DNA from 4 places in the Paenibacillus sp. FA6 genome. Region 1 is predicted to be linked to each of the others. Evidence: riboswitches for the same ligand, from Rfam matches in the RefSeq annotation. Region 1 holds a riboswitch; each other region holds the start of a gene.
What was found. Region 1 has a riboswitch for cobalamin ahead of ACP8HI_RS02970 (S-layer homology domain-containing protein). Riboswitches for the same ligand answer to the same signal wherever they lie in the genome.

Region 1 (5,163 bases):
TTTCCACCCTTAAAGGTTAAGGTGAGCGGCTTATCAAATACAACCGAACTCGCTGTATTACCCATAATGAAGGCTTGGTTAATTTCAACAAACTTATCATTGCTGCTTAGACCGTCTTTGATTAACTCTTGAATTTTAGTATCATTCGGAGCCATTGTTGTAATCAGCTCTATGTTTGTATTTCCGCTTTTTAATTGGGTACCTTTCTCAATAACAAGTGAAATATCCCCTTTTGTAACTGTGATCATGGGTATATTGCTTATGACATCTTTTAGAGTAAGGAATACTTTTGATGTAACATCCGGGATGTTAATTGTGATATTAATTGTGTTTTTCAGTTCCTTCGCTATATTCAAGGTGTAATCCTTTTGAATATCCTTTGGAACATTGATGACAGGTGTTTTATCATCCGGATGAATGACGATTCCTTGACCCATCGATATAGAACCATCTGGAGTCTTCTCATACTTACTCAGGTCTTCTCCTAAGTCAGCACCTAGATCAGTAGTGTAACGCCATTGTAGCGTATCGCCATCACTTAGAGTATACTTACTTGCTCCATAGTTGGGGTACCAACCGTTGACATTATACATCCAGCCACTACCGCTACCGTGGTCAAATTCTCCATCACCAGCTATAGATTCTACATATACGCTCCCGTATTTTTCAGTCCATATATAATCGTAGCTGATACTTCTGCTATCAAGCATTCTTTTTAATACTGTCCATGCTGTATCACCAGATTGTATTTCCACACTTGTAGGTGTAACCACATAATCTTTGTTGATGGTTAGCTTATCGACTGAAAGCGTCACATATTGTTTGGGTTGAGGAACAGGAACGGTTCCACCGCCGGTATTCCCTCCATCACCGTCACCGCCAGGCGTTTCTATTACGCTGGAAGTATACGCTATGAAATCAGTAAAGTGGTTTGTTTTGACGATTAAGTCATTTCCACTGTCATAGGCGTACTCATTATTGCTACTATTTAGCCCTTCTGAATCACCAGCATATTTGTGAATCGCATGAATGGACCCACCTTGGATATAAGCAGCTTCCTTACCGCTCATCCCCGCAAAGGTTAACGTAATAAATTGGCTAAACTCTATCCTTGTATTGCCGCCCATGGAGAACGCTTGAATAATGTTATCCAGCTTCTCACCCTCAGGAACAATCCCGTTCACTTTATTTATTAATGCCGCATCAGTTTTATCTTTAGATGTCATTAATTCAAGTGCAGATGCATCACCACTTGTCACTTGTGAACCCTTCGGAATAACTAAGGATACATTCCCCTTCGTAGCCTTTAATTCAGGTAAACTGCTGTTCACAGGCAAATTAACACTAACCGTCGAATTCTTATCAGCTGGGATTTCTAATGTGATTTCTTTGTTGCTATCCTCTAGATGGATAGGAATGATATAATCTAGCTCATCTTCTGGAATGACAACTTCTGGTTGATCGCCAGATGGCAAGGTTACTTCTATTTCTTTTGGTGACTCTGGTACTTCTGGTACTTCTGGTACTTCATCAGTCATATCATAAAGACGGTTTTTACCATCTACAAATCGATCATAAGCAACAAGTGCATACGTACCTTGATCCGTAGCCATTCCATCTACTTGCCCTGATGCAATATGCTTAAAGCCACCTTCAGGTAAAGCAAAGGTAAGTAAAGCATCGATAGCTGACTTTCCATTTTTGATAAATCTTGAATCTGTATGTGGATCGATACCCAATCCGGTTAAAGCTACAACAACTTGTGCAGTACTTTCAGTGTTGCTACTACCCAAGCCCGCAAAATTACCCGTACTTGCATAACTACCATCGTCCTTTTGAGCTTGTGATAACCAAGTAATTGCCCGATCAACTGCAGCTCCTACATCCGTGTTCGTTGTATAATATGGCGTAAGTCCTTGTAGTGCCATTGCCGTTATATCGGGATCTGGGCCCCCACTGCCTAATGCCCATCCTGCTGCAGCATCAGTACCCTTCTTTATTTCTGCATTCAAAATATATTGTATGAGCATTTCTCTCGTTGTTTGAACGGTCACGCCTTGCACTTGTGGTACTTCGTAGTTCTTACTATCAAGTCCGATAAGAGCAAAGATAGGACCATTAATACCTTGTCTTAGAAGATAATTAAAATCAGCTAGAGATTTCTTTAAATCGTACCCACCGACATCACTTATATCTTTGCCAATGGAACCGAGTCCCAGTATTACTCTTGAATGTTCTGTACTTTTATTTTTATCAAGATGACCATTGTTGTTTTTATTTGAACTTAATTCAATTACTTTATTTACTACATTGCTATAGTAAGTTTCGTAATAGTTACTAGGCACAGGATAATTGGCTCTTGCTAGTGATAGAATCGACCACTCTCCGCTAATCGTTCCAAATGTCGGATTATCTACGGTTTGAACAAGAAAAGTAAGATTCTTATCTAACTGTTCCTTTATTACATCGGTGGATCTTACTTTGTTGAAGACTTCTTTGTAATGGACGACTAGAGTTTCCTCTGCCTTATTTCCTGCTCCGTCTATTGCAGTTATTATAACTATATTATCGCCAGCATCTAGAGAAACTTTGTATTCCTCATTTGAGGCTGATATGACAACGCCATTTAACCTAACCTCTGGCGTTATATCATGATATACATGGTCTGTGACCGTTACTTTAAAACCAAATTCCCTTTCTGTTACTTCCTCATTATTTACTAGTCCTTCTACTACAATAATTGGACTTTCTGTATCTTCCTCTTCCATATTCGTATGTACTTGTGGTACAGATTTTATTACATCCGCATATGACACAGTCAAACTAGTTGAAAACATGGACAAAAATACACTTACAACAAGTAACCAAGCTATGAATCTATTATTTCTCATTTGTACAAACTTCCTCTCATTCTCTTGCTCATAGTAAAAAACGTGATGACACCAACACAATAAAAAAACCCCTCAACATGACATAGTTAAGGGGTTTAATAGAGTAAACAGCTGATTAGCGTGCACTAAAAAACACCTTCCTATCCATCGTAGAGTTAAGGTATATCAAAACAGGCAGGTATTCTGGCTCAAGTATCATCATCCCTACAACCTTCCCAGTTTCCCAGTGGTTTCTTGCAAGGACTCCTCTATTACAGCGGCGGGACCGCGTGGGATTGTCACCCACTTCCCTTTTAACCAATTCATCGTTCAGTCTATCGAACGAAAACATCGGCACCTGTTTTTCTTATTTTATTATCTTGGTCATCATCATATCTAATATATCTTCTTTTGTCATGTTAATATTTTCTTGTCAATATCTCCCCATTTAATGGTAGTCTCCATGATCAGAGAAATAAGGACTCCCATGATGAATCCATTACTAATTATGGGTTGTACAACAGCAGGTAGATTAGCGAATAGCTTAACATCTATTGACATCAGACTTACCCCTATGAGAACTGGTGCTGCAACCCTATGAATAGTGATCGAATCAAATGTGTATCCCTTTAAACTTTTAAAAGAAGTTCCCAACAACTGAAGATAGGCAATAAATAGTACTGCGTTCCCCACTGAGATCGGGAGTGTTGCCAGCATTACCCCAAGGGACGGAATGATTCCTAGAATGATAATAAGTGCTCCTCCAATAAAGAATGGCTTTCGATGAAAGATTTGCGTACTTTCCAAAAATCCGATAGAAGAAGCAAACGGTGCGTAAGACACAAGCCCGAATAACGATGCTACCATACAATATGCACCTGTTAAGAAAAGGGAGTTTCGATATTGACTCGTTGAAGCCTTTTCATTTAATAGTTTAGAAGCTGCTTGAAGAGATGCGATCGTATTGCTCATATTAATAAAACAGCCTAAAAAAGTAATAGTGATAATCCCAAATTGTAAATTTGGACTGCCCAGTGGAAATATCGAAAAAACACCAACTTCGTTCCCACTTAGGGAGTTTGCAGTTGGAAAGAACATAGCATAAAGGCTCCATCCTACGACGATGCCGATTAATAATGAAAAGTTTCCTATGTTCTTACTTCCTTTAATTTTTAAGAGAGCTACAAAGATAGCAATTCCTAATGAAAACAATGTGATCGGCAAATCCAATGTCCCATCTTCATTCACTGTCAACATACCTTTAAAAAAAATAAAAGCGAGCTGAAACGTTAACAGTAACAAAAATACGTTCATCACCATTGGGCCGAATATCTTACGAATAAAAGGAATCGCATTACAGGCAGCCAATATCATAATTAGAGCCCCGGCAAGCAGCATTCCTGTAGCAATTCCCCCTCCGATTTCGACCAGACTAAGTCCAAGTGTAGGAGCAGATAAGCATAAGTTAAGAATTAAAGCCCACATGACACCGGAATGACCTTCCATCAAGGGAAACCGATGCCCAATTAAGCCCTGCAAAATACACGCGACACCTGTCACAATTAGCGAACTTCGTAGAATTGTAGCCACCTCATGGGGAGGTAAATCAAAAGCTAAACCGATTGAAATCGGCACAACGACAATGTTAGCAAAAATGAAAAACACCCATTGTATCGATGCAAATATCGTTACTCGAGAAGTAATTTCCTTCATACTCACCCTATCCTTTATATTAGTAAAATCTCTATTTCTGTTGATCTGATGATATCACAACAACAAAGTCAGCTAAGCTTAACAAATAGACCGCCCCTCGCAAGGTATGCAGTCTATGCTTTCTCGTATTATCGAAGCTTACCACTTAGAAGCTATGTATTGTGCATAATATCAGTAACTGCAAAATCCTTTTAACATTTCATTATAACCACATGCTCTTAAACTTGCAAAATGGAAATCTGTACAATCTAATTGGTCTTAATACAATCTGCCAAAAAAACCAAAGGCTGACCACCCATTTTTGTGGTTCCAGCCTTTGGTTCTGACTTGGTATTATATTAAATCAACCTTATCATTCCAATGTAACCTTAGGGCTTAAGGTAATTTCAAATACACGCTCCCAAATATAATCAGGATTTGCATACGCAAGTGATGCGCTAAAATATTCTGAAAATAACCACGTTGACCCGCTGATTTGGCGTACATTGCAAGCATTCGTCGAAGAGCCGATCCGGAAGGCACTTTTCCCTGCAAGGGTGTTTGTGTAAGTCTGCATCCGATCTCTCAGAAGGATAATCAT
Region 2 (5,163 bases), 2.5 Mb from region 1:
CTGATCCGATACCGATAATAAGTTGGACGAGTGCGAACTGACCAATTAATTTGAAATCCTTGTTCAAAGGTGGAGTGGGAGACTTATGTACAGTCGGAACGGATTCACTTCCCTTAGTAACTTGATCAGCCTTTGAAGATTCAACGATGAACAGTAATGGGATAAATGCAGCAAAAGTAGCAATCCCCCCAGTAGTCAGTACGACTTGCAGACTGGTGATACGACTTATACCGAATACTTGTAGGAAGTCGGCCATCATTCCTCCTCCCATACTGCCCAGCACTTGCGAAGCAAGAACAAGGGCAGAATAATAGCTGAATATTCGCAAGCGTTGCTGTATAGGAATACTTTCAGCTAGAAATGGAATAGCCAACACTTGAAAGATGGAAGCGAATAAGCCTGAAACTACGGCAAATGATAATAGACTGAGCTCGGATTCGAAGAATGATCGACCAATAAAGGCTAATCCGCTAAACATCGCACCGATAATGAGTAGGCGCTTGCGGCTGGTACGGTCTCCGAGCAGGCCTACTGGAATGAACATTAGAGCGGTAGCTAAGGATTGAATACTGATGACTTTTCCATTCATAACATCCCCATAACCAAGATCCTGGATGAATAAATTATATAAGACGGAGAACATACCGTTTCCAATCTGAAATAGTATATTTGCTAGAAAGAATAGTTTGATATTTAGAGATAGATTATTCCATCCCTTGATGACCTGATGTATATAACGCATGGTGTGTTCGTATCCTCCTATATGTTCTAACCAACCTTACTATTCTAACAGGTTTGGTGCGGGTGTGATGTTCTACAATAATTGGAGTTAGTATGCTTCGATGAAAGGATTGTTTTAACGCATAGAAGTAAGCGCTTAATCTCATAGTTGACACTTCTAGATAGGAGTATTAAACTTATGGTTAATACGTTTATTAAAACATAATACAAATATTAATAACTGAAAGTGAGGCTGTACAATGGTCAATCAAATTACGATTCATGCAGATCAACCAACGGGTACAATTAACCGTAACATTTATGGTCATTTCTCCGAGCACTTGGGACGGTGTATTTACGAAGGGTTCTGGGTAGGAGAGGATTCACCTATTCCTAATACTGCTGGGATTCGTAATGACGTGGTTAAGGCTCTAAAACATATTAAGATACCTGTATTACGCTGGCCGGGAGGCTGCTTCGCTGATGAATATCATTGGAAGGATGGCATCGGACCACGTGAGAATCGTAAGCAAATGGTTAATACGCATTGGGGCGGTCTAGTGGAGAATAACCACTTTGGAACACATGAGTTTCTTCTATTATGTGAGATGCTAGAGTGCGAGCCTTATATATCTGGGAATGTGGGTAGTGGCACCGTTCAGGAAATGTCTGAATGGGTGGAGTATATGACCTTTGATGGCGTGTCTCCGATGGCGGAATTGCGCAGTGAGAACGGTCAAGATAAGCCATGGAAAGTTAAATATTTCGGAGTAGGTAATGAGAACTGGGGCTGCGGTGGTAATATGCGTCCTGAATATTATGCTGACCTATACCGCCAATTTCAGACCTATGTCCGTAACTATGGGGACAATAAAATTCACAAAATTGCTTGTGGCCCGAATGTGGATGACTATCAGTGGATGGAAGTCCTGATGGCAAATGCACATCGCCACATGGATGCAATCAGTCTGCATTACTATACTCTCCCTGGAGACTGGGCTAACAAGGGCGCAGCTACAGGATTTGAGGAGTCTGATTGGTTCATCACGTTAAAGAAGGCGTTATGGATGGATGAGTTGATTACGAAACATACAACTATCATGGATCGCCATGATCCTGAGAAGCGTGTAGGACTTATCGTAGATGAGTGGGGCACTTGGTTCGATGTAGAGCCAGGAACGAATCCAGGTTTCTTGTATCAACAGAACACCATTCGTGACGCATTGGTTGCAGGATTGACCTTCCATATTTTCCATGAACACTGTGATCGGGTGGAGATGGCGAATATTGCTCAAGTCGTGAATGTATTGCAATCCGTTATTTTGACAGAAGGCGAGAAAATGATTCTTACACCTACGTACCATGTATTTGATATGTATAAGGTGCATCAAGATGCTGAGCTTCTATATAGCCATACCGTGACCGCGGATTATGAGCTGGATGGCAACAAGATACCGCAAGTGTCTGTATCTGCTTCCAGAGATAAGCAAGGTGTAATCCATATTAGCTTGTGTAACTTGAGTCATCAAGATGGGGCAGATTTGAACATTGATCTGCGTGGATTAACTGGAAGTAACGTGAAAATAAGCGGAACGGAATTAAAGGCTGCAACAATGGATGCTCATAATACATTTGATCAACCTGACAATGTTGCACCATCTGAATTCACTGCATTTAAACAGATTGGAACAGATATTCAAGTGAAGCTTGCTCCAATGTCGGTAACGGTGCTAGAACTGATTGCGGAATGATTGGACAAGACGCTACATGTAAAGGATGCCGTGAAGAGTACAGAGTAACGGATCAGCAAATTGCTCGTATACTCTCTTCAGTTAAATTAACTCCAGAGCAAAGTGTAACCGATGCGGTATATGTCGAACGATTACAGATATGTAGTGGCTGTACCAAGCTAATGAATAATCATACTTGCACGTTATGTGGCTGTATCGTGCCAGTTATAGCGAAGTTTAGAGATAAGAAATGCCCCTATCCAGGGGATGATCGCTGGGCAAGTTGTAGTTAATTTGGTCTACCAATTAGTAGGATGAAGTAGCTTGATTCTAGGAATATGACGAATTTAGTGCTATACGAATTGTACGAAGTCGGATGAGAATCCGGCTTTTTGTATTTGATATTTGAATTAATCACGACTATAATGGTGGGAGAACTAATTAAATGATATAGTTGCATGAAAATTCACACTAATGTATATTATGCATATAAGACAATGACAAATGAATATTGTGGAAATAGGTGCTCTAGTTTATATAGCTTGAGCTTAAAAGGGAAGTTCGGTGTAATACCGACGCGGTCCCGCCACTGTAACAGAGGAGTCGCTGCTAAGTAACCACTGATTTTAGGATCGGGAAGGGGAGCAGATAGATTACGATTCTGGAGCCAGGAGACCTACCTATTTAGACAGCACTGCTTTACCTACGGGAGATAGGAAGGTGTTAAAGATTGCAGCCAAGCTAGGCATATTTGAGGCATCTTTATCCTTTTTATTGAGGAGAGAGATGTCTTTTTTGATATGAAATTTAGTTATAAGGAAATATGAGGAGGAGTTATTTACACATGTTAAAGAATAGTAATCTAGGTTATCCGCGTATTGGAGCTAATAGAGAATGGAAGAAGACACTAGAAGCATACTGGGCAGGCAAGCTTGATGAAACGCAACTAACGAGTCAGTTGGAGAGTATTCGATTGGATCATTTGAAGCTTCAGCAAGAGAAAGGAATTGACCTTATTCCTGTAAATGATTTCTCGTACTATGATCATATACTGGATGCGACAGCAATGTTTGGACTTGTACCCGAACGCTTTCATTATGAAGGAGGCGTTGTTCCGTTCTCTACCTATTACGCTATGGCAAGAGGAGATAAGGGTGCGGCAGCATGTGAAATGACCAAATGGTTTAATACCAATTATCATTATATTGTGCCAGAACTGAATGGGGCAGTCCCAACGCTTACTGAGAACCGCCCACTCAAAGCCTATCAAGAAGCGAAAGAAAAGCTGGGAATCGAAGGGAAACCTGTATTGATTGGATTGTATACTTATTTGAAACTATCCAAAGGTTATGAGCCGGATCAACTAGATGATCTAATAGAGCAATTCCTACCGATCTACACACAAATTGTACAGGAACTAGCACAAGAGGGTGTTCAGTGGCTACAAATTGATGAGCCTATTCTTGTTACATCGATAACGCAAGAGGATCTGGTACGAATTCGTCGTATTTATACAGCCTTGCATGAAGCAGCACCAGAATTGAATGTGATGCTACAAACGTATTTTGAAGCGGTCGATCATTATGAAGAGATTGTTTCACTACCAGTTCAGGGATTCGGGCTTGACCTAGTTCATGGATTAGAACAGAATTTGCAGTCGATTAAGAAGTTCGGATTCCCTGAAGGGAAAACATTGGGTGCCGGTGTGATTGACGGACGTAACATTTGGCGTTCTAATCTTGAAACTCCGCTTCAATTGCTGAAAGAGCTCTCTGAATTTGTATCTTATGATCGTATTATCGTTCAACCATCTTGCAGCCTACTGCATGTTCCGGTGACCACTAAACCAGAAACAGCATTAGATCCTGTGTTACGAGATGCTCTGGCCTATGCGGATGAGAAGTTAGATGAGATTGTTCTTCTTACGCAAGCTGCTAGTGGTAGTCAAGAGGATGTACAAGTAAAGTTAGATTATAGTCGAAAGGCAGTCGAAGCACTTAATGCATCTCAGTCGAGAAATCGTGTTCATGTTCGACAAGCTGCTGCTAATATAGATACACAGCCATCGACAAGAAAGAGTACGTTCGATAAGCGCCACGTTAGCCAACAAGAGAAATGGCAACTTCCATTCTTACCAACGACGACGATTGGTAGCTTCCCACAGTCACCCGAGATCAGAAAGGCACGTCAGAATTGGAGAAAGGGAGAATGGACGAACGAGCAATATGAGAAGTTCATTCAAGAGCAGATTCAAATCTGGGTTAAATTACAAGAAGAGATTGGGATAGATGTATTAGTTCATGGCGAATTTGAAAGAACGGATATGGTTGAATTTTTCGGTGAGAAATTGAATGGGTTCGCATTTACATTGAATGGTTGGGTACAATCCTATGGCTCACGCTGTGTGAAGCCGCCGGTGATTTACGGAGATGTAGAATTCATTGCTCCGATGACTGTGAAAGAAAGTGTGTACGCACAGTCGTTAACAGATAAACCGATGAAGGGTATGTTGACAGGCCCATTGACGATATTGAACTGGTCCTTTGTACGTGATGATCTTCCTCGTAATGAAGTGGCCTTCCAGATTGCTTTGGCATTAAGGGAGGAAGTAGAGGCGTTGGAGAAGGCTGGCATTGAGATGATTCAAGTCGATGAGCCTGCACTTCGTGAAGGACTACCGTTGAAGAGAGAAAAGTGGGATAGCTATCTAGAT
Region 3 (5,163 bases), 2.9 Mb from region 1:
AGTGGGAGCTGAAATCGTATTAATTGCTACGACGATTGCTACGAAAGGACTTAAGGATGCGGGTATGGAGGTGTATAACCACCTTGACCGAGGGGATCTACCTGCTGCGAGGCAAGCACTTGGCATGATTGTTGGACGTGACACAGACCATTTGGAAGAGCCTGAGATTGTTCGCGGAACAGTCGAGACCGTCGCAGAGAATATTGTTGATGCCATTGTGTCACCGTTGTTCTATGCACTTATTGGAGGAGCCCCACTGGCGATGGCTTATCGTGCTGTGAATACATTAGATTCCATGGTTGGTTACAAGAATGATAAATATATCAACTTAGGATGGGCTTCGGCCCGATTGGATGATGCCGCTAATTTCATTCCAGCTCGAATAACAGGGGTACTATTGGTCGTTAGTAGTTGGCTTATGCGTCTTGATTATAAAAGGTCATATCGCACCATAAGACATGACGCCCGTCTCCATCCGAGTCCTAATAGTGGATTTCCTGAATCAGCTGTAGCTGGAGCTCTAGGTATCCGGCTCGGGGGTGAGAATACGTATCACGGTGATGTATCTTTTCGCGCCTATATGGGTGAGTTCTTACGTCCAATGGCTAAGGGGGATATTAAGTCAACCATACGGTTGATGCTAGTCGCATCGCTGTTATTCCTCGTGTTATGTATTATTGCTATATGGGGTTGGGGTGGAACATTATGGAGTTAGAATTGGTATGTATTCGGCATGGCAGAACGCAGTGGAACAGGGACAAACGTTATTTGGGACATACGGATATAGGAATACTCGAAGAGTCACAGTTGGAGCTTTTGTCAGTGAAAGAAGCCCTTAAAGAAAGGGTGTTCCAAAAGGTATTCTGCAGTGATCTGAAGAGATGTAGGGAAACGTTAGATTTGATATATCCTACTTCAGCTGATCAGGTGGCTTTTGATAAACGTTTGCGAGAGATGGATTTCGGAGATTGGGAGGGGCAGACCTACGATCAGTTAAAGCATTCTGATATGTATAGAGAATGGCTGGACAATCCTCAAACGGTGACTCCGCCAGGAGGAGAATCTTGGGGATGTTTTCAGCAGAGACTGGTGGACTTTATGGACAGTTTGGTGTGTATTATGAAAGAAGAAGATAACGACAACCCTATGCGTTCTATACTGCTTGTTACACATGGTGGGGTCATCAGACAACTCGCCACGATGACGATTCCTGACTTGATGTTCTGGGATTTCACCGTTGATCCGGGAAGCTTGTTATCGTTGAAGCTTACGATGTATGAGGGGCAATGGGTAGGACGCTTAAAATGACCCAATATTTAGAGGATGTTCAAAAATCCGACTTTTTGAACTCGAACTATAAGGTCTTGTTAACAATTGGTTTGTAAGGTATCTCTTTTTGATCTATAATTTTGAATAGAGAAGCAAGAACTGTGCTTAAATGAATATAATAACCTTATAAGGTCTAGGAATGTAGAAGCTGAAATAATTGCTTTTAACTCTAGTTAAAGGGGAAGCCGGTGTGAATCCGGCACGGTCCCGCCACTGTGAATCAGGAATGTTAGCTAACCTGTGAGTCAGGAGACCTGCCTTATGAGAAGTACGACGATCCTTCGAGGAAAGGGTTACGTTTGGCTTGTGGAAGTGCCTGTGATTTATTTTAGGTACATAACATACGGCATCTATAGTAGTAACATATGATGCCTGTACAGACGTAATCCCTGGTTCTTTCTAGAAATAGAGGATCAGGGTTTTTGCTATGCGTATATCCTTTCGAAAAGGGGATTCATTGAAATAACAAGGAAAGCATCTCGCACATGATGGAATAAGAAGATAGAGGAGAGAAATAATAATGAAACAAATTTGGAAGAATTGGACCACAGGGGCTTTAGCGCTCATACTCGTACTATCACTTGCGGCTTGTGGAAGTAACAATGAACCGAAGCAAGTAACAGGGCAAGCACCAACACCTACAGAACAAGTCACTCCACCCGTAGAACAGGCAAATGAATTGAGAACGGAATATCCACTAACCGTAGCGGATGCGACAGGTGAAACATTTACATTTACAGAGGCTCCGAAGCAGATTGTATCTATTTCCCCAGCCGAGACGGAAGCCTTGTTCGCGCTAGGATTAGATGATCAAGTTGTTGGAGTATCTGATTATGATGATTATCCAGAAGCTGTGACAACGAAGCCCAAAATGGGTGGTCTGTACAATCCAAACGAGGAAGCGATTATTGCGGCACAACCAGATCTTGTCCTTACAGGTATTTCTATGAGTGTAGAAGCTACTGAGAAGCTGCGTGGTCTAGGAATTACGATCTTCAAGACAGATCCGAAATCGGTGGATGATGTCATTGCAAATATTGAATTGTATGGTCAGATTACAGATCATCAAGCAGAAGCGAAGATCGTTACAGAAAAAATGAAACAAGAGCGAGATGAAGTGACAGAAGCGGTTAAATCACTTACTCCTGATCAGAAAAAGAAAGTATATATTGAGTTTTCCCTAGGCTGGACGGTAGGTAGTGGAGAGTTTATGGACGAGTTAATCACCCTAGCTGGCGGAGTTAACGTTGCCGGAGATATGGTGGGTTGGAATGAAATCAGTGAAGAGAAAATCATTAATGATAATCCTGATGTCATTCTGTACTCCAAGAATGTCATTGATGAGAATACAAAGGAAACATTAGACCAGATTATTAAAGCTCGCAGTGGCTGGAATAAAATTACAGCGGTTAAGAATGATGCTATTCATGCATTAGATGATAACCTGCTTAGCCGTCCGGGTCCACGGGTGACAGAAGGTCTTAAAGTCATTGCAAATGCTATTTATCCTGAACTTATGAAGCCATGAGTAAAAAACTGGCTGGGTATGGAGGACTTGGGGTAATCTTGCTTATCGTGAGCTTCCTGCTCTGCCTTGGAATGGGGGCTGTGGAGCTCCCTATCAAGGATATTATAGGGATTCTATTGCACCGATTACCTTGGGCTGGTGATGCGATCACTCCAACATGGAGTCCTGCATATGAACAGATACTGCTTAAGGTGCGATTGCCTAGAATTATACTAGGTATGCTGGTTGGCGCGGCACTTGCAGTTGCTGGTTCTGGATTTCAGGGAGTATTGCGTAATCCCCTAGCTGACCCATTTACGCTTGGAGTATCTTCTGGGTCTTCTGTTGGTGCGGCTGTTATTATTTTTTTCGGAATGCAGTATTCACTTGTAGGTGCTTGGACTCTTCCTTTGGTTGCTTTCTTAACTGGCATATTGACTCTTTGGGGAGTCCTATCTTTAGCACGCGATGGAGGTAAGATCCCCACAAATAGTCTGATCTTATCCGGTGTTGTTATGCAATCATTTCTAGGTGCAATCGTATCCTTCTTAACTGTGATGTCGAAGCAGACGATTAATGAGATCATGTTCTGGACGATGGGGGGACTTAGTTTCCGCGGATGGTCATATACACTTATGCTGTTGCCATACGTATTGGTTGGATTTGTTGTTATTTGGGGTAGTGCACGTTCTTTGAATTTAATGGCACTTGGCGAACGTCAGGCTGCGCATATGGGTCTTCATGTGGAGCGACTTAAGCTGAGAACATTGATCATATCCACCTTGCTTACAGCAGCGGCTGTATCCGTATCCGGTGTGATTGGATTTGTAGGACTCGTTATTCCTCATATCATTAGATTGATTACCGGACCTGATTATCGACTTATCGTTCCATTATCAGCACTTGGGGGCGCGATCTTCACCATGTGGTGTGATACCGTTGCGCGTTCACTTCTTGCTCCTACGGAAATTCCGCTTGGAGTTGTTACAGCATTCATAGGTGCGCCGTTCTTTGCTTATTTGCTGTACCGTAATAAGAAGCAGAGGAACGGAGGTATGATATGATCGAGGTGACAAAGGTATCCAAAAAATATGGTGAATTCTCCGCACTTCGAGATGTAGATTGGTCGATACGAGAAGGTGAGTGGTGGGGCATCATCGGTCCTAATGGGAGTGGTAAATCAACACTTCTCCAACTAATATCTGGAGTCGATAAGGTCAGTAGCGGGGAACTTATGATTCAGGGACGTCATGTCTCGGACTATAGTCGACGGGAGCTATCTCAGATGTTAGCCGTACTCCAGCAAGATGGTCTTCCTGCGATTCATTATCCGGTTCGAGATATTATAGAAATGGGTAGATACCCATTTCAAGACTGGCTCGGACGAGATCGGGGTAATAATTCTGCAACCATTATTGATGACATCATGTCCAGATTACAACTGATTGATCTAAGTGATCGCCCATTGGATGAACTCAGTGGTGGACAAAGGCAACGTGTCGCATTGGGTAAAGTGATGGCACAGGAGCCACGTATTTTATTGCTAGATGAACCGACAACATATTTGGATATTTACTATCAGCTTCAGTTCATGGAAATGGTTTCTACCTGGCGCAAAGAGACAGGGATTACGGTTATTGCGGTACTCCATGATTTGAATTTGGCAGCTCAATTCTGTGATAAACTGTTAGTGTTACAAGAAGGGGAAGTAGTCGGAATAGGGACGCCGGAAGAAATGTTAACGAAGGATAACATCCGCAGGGTCTACGAAGTGGATCCAGCGGTTGTCCAGCATCCAGTTAGCGGTGTCCCGCAGATCCTTCTATCCCGTTATTGAATGGATGATGTTATTAGAAGGAGTGATGATGAGTGAGTTTGGACATTATGGAACGTATCGGGGAGATTCGTGGTCTTAATCAGGATGCGATACAGGCCGCGAAATTACATATAAGTAATCTGACGGTTCCACCTGGAAGTCTGGGTAAATTGGAGACTATGGCGATACAACTTGCTGGTATCACAGGAGTTGTAAAGCCATCTTTTGATCGTAGAGAAGTCATTATTATGGCGGGGGATCATGGGGTATGTGAAGAAGGTGTGAGTGCCTTCCCACAAGAAGTGACTCCTCAGATGATTCAGAATTTCCTTGCGGGCGGTGCAGCTGTTAACGTACTTGCTCGACAAGCGGGTGCGGAAGTCGTATGCGTAGATATCGGAGTGAATAGTGAGTTGTCCCATCCTAATCTACTATCGCGCAAAATACGCTACGGTACGGCGAATATGGCACAAGGTTCTGCCATGACTTATGAGGAAGCAATACAGTCCAT
Region 4 (5,163 bases), 2.4 Mb from region 1:
TTGTAATATTAGCTTGGTTCAAGGGAAGAAGCATTTTATGATCACAAAAGTAATACTGCATTGCCTTATCAAAATTATCTAATGTTACCAATCCGAAGGTTCCAGCTGCACCGATAGCTATTACTGGTCGCTCACAAAATATGGCTTCCAAAGCAACTCTTCCAGTTCCCACAACATAATTACTTATTGAATACAAATCAGGCATATCCAATCGATTCCCTATATACTGGATGCGATTTGATTTGATTGTTTCGTTAATACGCGTTTTTATTTTTTCGGTCTTCATACCGTCACCGGCAATAAGAAGATGCATGTCTGGAAACTCTTTAAGCAATTTATTTTCACATGCCTTTAACAACAGCTTGCATATCTCATATTTCTCATCTTCCAGTCTGCTGGCGTACAGTAAAACTCTAGATTTTTCAGGGATATTTAATTTTTCCTTGAGATCTGATTTCTTTACAGCAAATTCATTCATATCAATCCCATTTGGGACATGGATCGAATAGATACCTTTATTTCCCAACCATTTCTGAACAGGTATACTGACACTAATAAAAGTAGGTTTAATTGAGCATTTATTGATTGCCTCGTGCAATATCGAGTTATCGTAGTAAGTTCCGTGAATCGTATAAATCATCGGAATATTTAACTTTTGAGATAATTGTACCGCATATCTGGCACTACTCTCCAAATGAGCGTGGATCAAGTTTATTCCTTTGGTTCGTGTCCATTCAACAAATTCTTCCTTATTTTTTTTATAATTATAGACTTCACATGACAGCATTCTAAATTTATTTTCCAAAGGCCCTGCGTCCCCTGCTACAAAAACTGATACTCCTTGTTTTAATAATTCTTTTGTAAGAGAAAGAACATGCGTCTCTGTTCCACCTATGTCAAAGGCATCCAAAATCATAAGCACTCTTACATCTTTATCATCCAACTTCTTCACCCCATTCTTTTTGAAGAATTTCTTTTATATTCTTCTATTATTAAATGGTAAGAAACAAGATTCGAAACGGCTTATAACTAAACTCTTAAAAAATATGTTTTAAATTAAGAAAAACGCCTGTCGGCGTCTTTGGTACAAGAGTTATTATCAGGGGCGGAATGCATCTTTCTTCTCTTGGAGTAGGGGTTAGACTTCCCTCTTTTTCCTCCGGTTTCGATCTTTTTCGAATTAACTTCAACACAATAAGTTCCACGAAAAAAATTATACTTTCTAATCTAGCAAAAGAAGCGCGGATTCTCAAATATGAGAATCCGCGCCACATAAGGTCTTGCAGGATGCTGGTGAAGGGAATTGAACCCCCGGCCTACGCATTACGAATGTGTTGCTCACCCCTGAGCTACACCAGCATAAATAGCATCTTTCCTTCAGAAAACCATTATTTCAACTCTAATCTACCAAAAAACAATGGTCACTCTTTGGCAGATTTGAGATTACTTTAATTTTTCTTGAACCGACTGTATTTTCTGTGCACTAGAGGATGCCTTATCCCGACGATCATCCAGTTTAACAGACGTAGAGACTCTCTCTGCCCCCGATAGAAATGGAGATTCATGCAATGCGGCAATAGCACTCCATACTAATTCAAGAGGCCCTTCAATGATGGTACTCATCGATGTTAATTGATACGTTATTCCCTGCTGATCTTTCAGAACTCGCTGCATATCCGCAACATAAGCACTTAGACTTGTTGTTTGCGTTCCTATCGGAATGACTGTCACTTCTGCAATCGCCATGTTTATTTCCTCCTCTTACATTTCTTGATCTATTGTAACCATTTCACATTCTTTTCGCAAAATATAACACAAATATTTTATTCTTTCTCGCAAACGCAAGTCATAGAAGGCTTGGCAGGGTTTTCATGATTTTTTCATGAGAATCTTTCATTAATACTTGTTTACAAACACCATATATTGAGTTAGATTTATATAGCGCCACTAAATATAGTGAAAACAGGTGATTCGGCTCGTACATCAAATCCGGATCTTAAAAGGGAAGTATGGTGCAATTCCATCACGGTCCCGCCACTGTAACCCAAGAATCGAGCTGCATATTGCAGTCGAATAGGCACAGCCATTGCCACTGTGAGCACAAGCTTATGGGAAGGCGCTAGTTGCCGAATAAACGAACTCCATCTATATATGGAGCACGAATCCGTTTGCTTGGGAAGTCAGGAGACCTGCCTGTTCGACATACACAATAAATCCTACGGTGAAATAGGAAGGGTGGAATATAATAATGGTACTTATGGAATCTAGAAGTAGCTTCTCCTTGGAAGAAAAGATGCTACATGAGGTATCAGGTTTTGGCCACGATATTACAGAGAGTCTAAATGTAGAAATGCTACGTGAGAATGCCAATCTGAATGGGGAAAGCTTTTCAGGGAAAATAGGGAAATTCGGCAGTGAATATGCTAAATGGTACGCAAGATATTACATAATCCCCAAACAACTCATGGCTGCCGTGGATCATAATGATTTATATGTACATGATCTTGATCAATACGCGGTAGGTAGCACGAATTGTATCTTCATTCCATTCGACAAACTTCTATCTCGGGGCTTCAGTACAGGAAGTGGCAGTGTTCGCACACCACAATCCATTTCAACTGCGATGGCCTTAGTTGCGATAATATTTCAATGTCAGCAAAATTCTCAATACGGCGGCGTTTCCGGGAGCAAACTGGATCATGATTTAGCTCCATATGTCGCCAAGTCATTTGCGAAACATTTTCAAAAAGGGGTACACTACTTTAATGAGACTTCTGTGGTCGAAGAGTGTAACATCCATCTAGGTAACCTATCGTTACCCAACTCTCATCCACGTTCTTATTCTTTTGCTATGCAAGAAACTAGGTCAGAATGCCTTCAAGCTGCTGAGAGCTTAATCCATAACCTAAATACGATGTCCAGCCGCGCTGGAGGTCAGATTCCATTCACCAGCATCAATTATGGGACATGCACCTCACTTGAAGGTCAAATGATCATTGATAGTTTACTTAGCGCAACCATGAACGGGCTTGGATGTGGCGAAACACCTGTATTCCCCATTCAAATCTTCAAATGCAAACGTAGTATCAATCAGTCGCCAGGGGATCCTAACTATGATCTTTTCTTGAAGGCGGTTGAATGCTCAACGAAACGATTGTATCCTAATTTCGCCAACATAGATGCTCCCTTCAACCTACAGTATTATGATCCAGCAGATCCCAATACTGAATTCGCTACGATGGGTTGCCGTACTCGTGTGCTTGCCGATCGACATGGTCGCAACCGTTTGTCTGGTAAAGGTAACTTATCCTTCAATACGATTAATCTTGTTAAGTTGGGTATCAAACACGGTGTAGTTAATGGCAATATCAAGCCTAATGAGGATGGATTCCAACAAGATCTCTATCATTTCCTAGATATCGCACTTGATGGACTATTACACCGTTACAAAATCCAATCTCGCCAACCTGCCAAAGCCTCGGACTTTATGATGCGTGAAGGGGTCTGGGAAGGCGGAGAACTGCTAGGTCCTGACGACTCCGTAGAAGAATGCTTGAAGCACGGTAGCCTGTCCATAGGTTTCATCGGTCTGGGTGAATGCATGAAGGCTATGTATGGTAAACATCACGCTGAAAGTGATGTAGTATATACCAAAGCCTTGGAACTCATCTCCTCCATGCGTCGCTACTGTGATCTGAAGAGTGAAGAACATGATCTTAACATCACGTTGATGGCTACACCAGCTGAAGGTCTGTCAGGCAAGTTCACGAAAAAAGATCGAGAAGTATTCGGGTCCATTCCAGGCGTAACGGACCGCGAATACTACACTAATTCTTTTCACGTACCGGTGTATTATAACCTGCCAGCTGCGCGGAAGATTTCACTTGAAGCCCCTTTTCATGAATTGTGCAATGCAGGAGCTATCTCTTATATTGAATTAGATGGAAATGTGCGTAGTAACCAGACTGCTTTTCTCAAAATAGTTCAGTTTGCATTATCACAAAATATTGGCTATTTCAGCATTAACCATCCTATTGATCGTTGTAGCGCTTGCCATTACGAAGGCATTATCGGGGATACCTGCCCACACTGTGGAACAAAGGAAATCGACGTGCCCATGTATCGCCTGCGTCGAGTGACCGGTTACCTAACGGGTGATTACCAGACTCGCTTTAATGCGGCCAAGCAAGCCGAGGTACGCGATCGGGTCAAACACAGATGAATATTTGTGGCTACTATCCTGAATCCATTAATGAAGGTGATGGCCTGCGGGCCGTCATCTTTCTTAGTGGTTGTCGTCACCGATGCCCCGGTTGTTTCAATCCAGCAACGTGGAACTTCAACTACGGAGAACCTTTTACGGAACAACGTCAACAAGAGATCATTACTGAAATGGCTAATAACCCCCTACTTGAAGGGTTGACGCTAGCTGGGGGGGATCCTTTCTTCTCAGCAGATGAGGCAGCTGATTTCATTGATAAGGTTCGGGCAACTCTTCCTAACTTCTCCGTATGGATCTATACCGGCTATATATATGAGGATCTCATTGCTTCCGTTCACTCAGCGGAATACCATCTGCTCCAGAAATGCCAAGTCGTCATCGATGGTCCTTTTGTACAATCTTTAAAGAATACCAGTCTCCCCTTTCGCGGGAGTTCAAATCAGCGTATTATAGACATTCAAGCAAGTTTAGATTTCAACGATGCTATAATGTTGCAAATTTAATTATCAAAAATTGAAATACTCATGTTGAAAGGAAGACATTCATGCCACATTCCGTAGTAAAACCGAATAACCGCCAGCTCGCTTTTGATGAGAAGCGTCTCTCCATCTATACTGATCGCCTTCTTGAAGGATTGGACATGCTTAATAAGGATCAATTGATCCGCGGTGTATTAGCCAAGCTCCGTCGAGATGAAGTCACAGGAGAAGATGTTAGCAATGCCTTTACAATGTCTGCCTTAGAATTAGTTACGAAAGAGGAGCCTAACTGGAAGTTTGCCGCAGCTCGTTCTCTACTAACTACTTTATATAAAAAAGCTGCTCATCACCGCCGTTATAAATCGTATGCCGATGAGCCTTATGGCGCCCTTTACCCATTGATCACGGATTTGATACACAAAGGTATATACAGAGAAGAATTACTTGAATACTATACGAAAG

Region 2: linked by a shared signal. The riboswitch ahead of metE (5-methyltetrahydropteroyltriglutamate--homocysteine S-methyltransferase) and the one ahead of ACP8HI_RS02970 (S-layer homology domain-containing protein) in region 1 are both predicted to bind cobalamin.
Region 3: linked by a shared signal. The riboswitch ahead of ACP8HI_RS16850 (ABC transporter substrate-binding protein) and the one ahead of ACP8HI_RS02970 (S-layer homology domain-containing protein) in region 1 are both predicted to bind cobalamin.
Region 4: linked by a shared signal. The riboswitch ahead of ACP8HI_RS19580 (anaerobic ribonucleoside triphosphate reductase) and the one ahead of ACP8HI_RS02970 (S-layer homology domain-containing protein) in region 1 are both predicted to bind cobalamin.

Annotation. Positions count from the first base shown of each region.
Region 1 covers NZ_CP188820.1:649,005-654,167, reverse strand. Annotated here, with positions in the region: gene ACP8HI_RS02970 (S-layer homology domain-containing protein) at 1-2,891, opposite strand, end outside; cobalamin riboswitch at 3,048-3,247, opposite strand; gene ACP8HI_RS02965 (uracil/xanthine transporter) at 3,285-4,583, opposite strand; gene ACP8HI_RS02960 (DUF4127 family protein) at 4,936-5,163, opposite strand, start outside.
Region 2 covers NZ_CP188820.1:4,127,593-4,132,755, reverse strand. Annotated here, with positions in the region: gene ACP8HI_RS19025 (MFS transporter) at 1-742, opposite strand, end outside; gene ACP8HI_RS19020 (alpha-N-arabinofuranosidase) at 981-2,471, shown strand; gene ACP8HI_RS19015 (DUF6171 family protein) at 2,468-2,743, shown strand; cobalamin riboswitch at 2,955-3,148, shown strand; gene metE (5-methyltetrahydropteroyltriglutamate--homocysteine S-methyltransferase) at 3,295-5,163, shown strand, end outside.
Region 3 covers NZ_CP188820.1:3,591,316-3,596,478, reverse strand. Annotated here, with positions in the region: gene cbiB (adenosylcobinamide-phosphate synthase CbiB) at 1-715, shown strand, start outside; gene ACP8HI_RS16855 (histidine phosphatase family protein) at 706-1,308, shown strand; cobalamin riboswitch at 1,442-1,605, shown strand; gene ACP8HI_RS16850 (ABC transporter substrate-binding protein) at 1,850-2,857, shown strand; gene ACP8HI_RS16845 (FecCD family ABC transporter permease) at 2,854-3,900, shown strand; gene ACP8HI_RS16840 (ABC transporter ATP-binding protein) at 3,897-4,673, shown strand; gene cobT (nicotinate-nucleotide--dimethylbenzimidazole phosphoribosyltransferase) at 4,721-5,163, shown strand, end outside.
Region 4 covers NZ_CP188820.1:4,259,693-4,264,855, forward strand. Annotated here, with positions in the region: gene ACP8HI_RS19565 (glycosyltransferase) at 1-943, opposite strand, end outside; tRNA gene ACP8HI_RS19570 (tRNA-Thr) at 1,289-1,359, opposite strand; gene ACP8HI_RS19575 (MTH1187 family thiamine-binding protein) at 1,444-1,746, opposite strand; cobalamin riboswitch at 1,948-2,211, shown strand; gene ACP8HI_RS19580 (anaerobic ribonucleoside triphosphate reductase) at 2,258-4,222, shown strand; gene nrdG (anaerobic ribonucleoside-triphosphate reductase activating protein) at 4,219-4,725, shown strand; gene ACP8HI_RS19590 (ribonucleoside-diphosphate reductase subunit alpha) at 4,767-5,163, shown strand, end outside.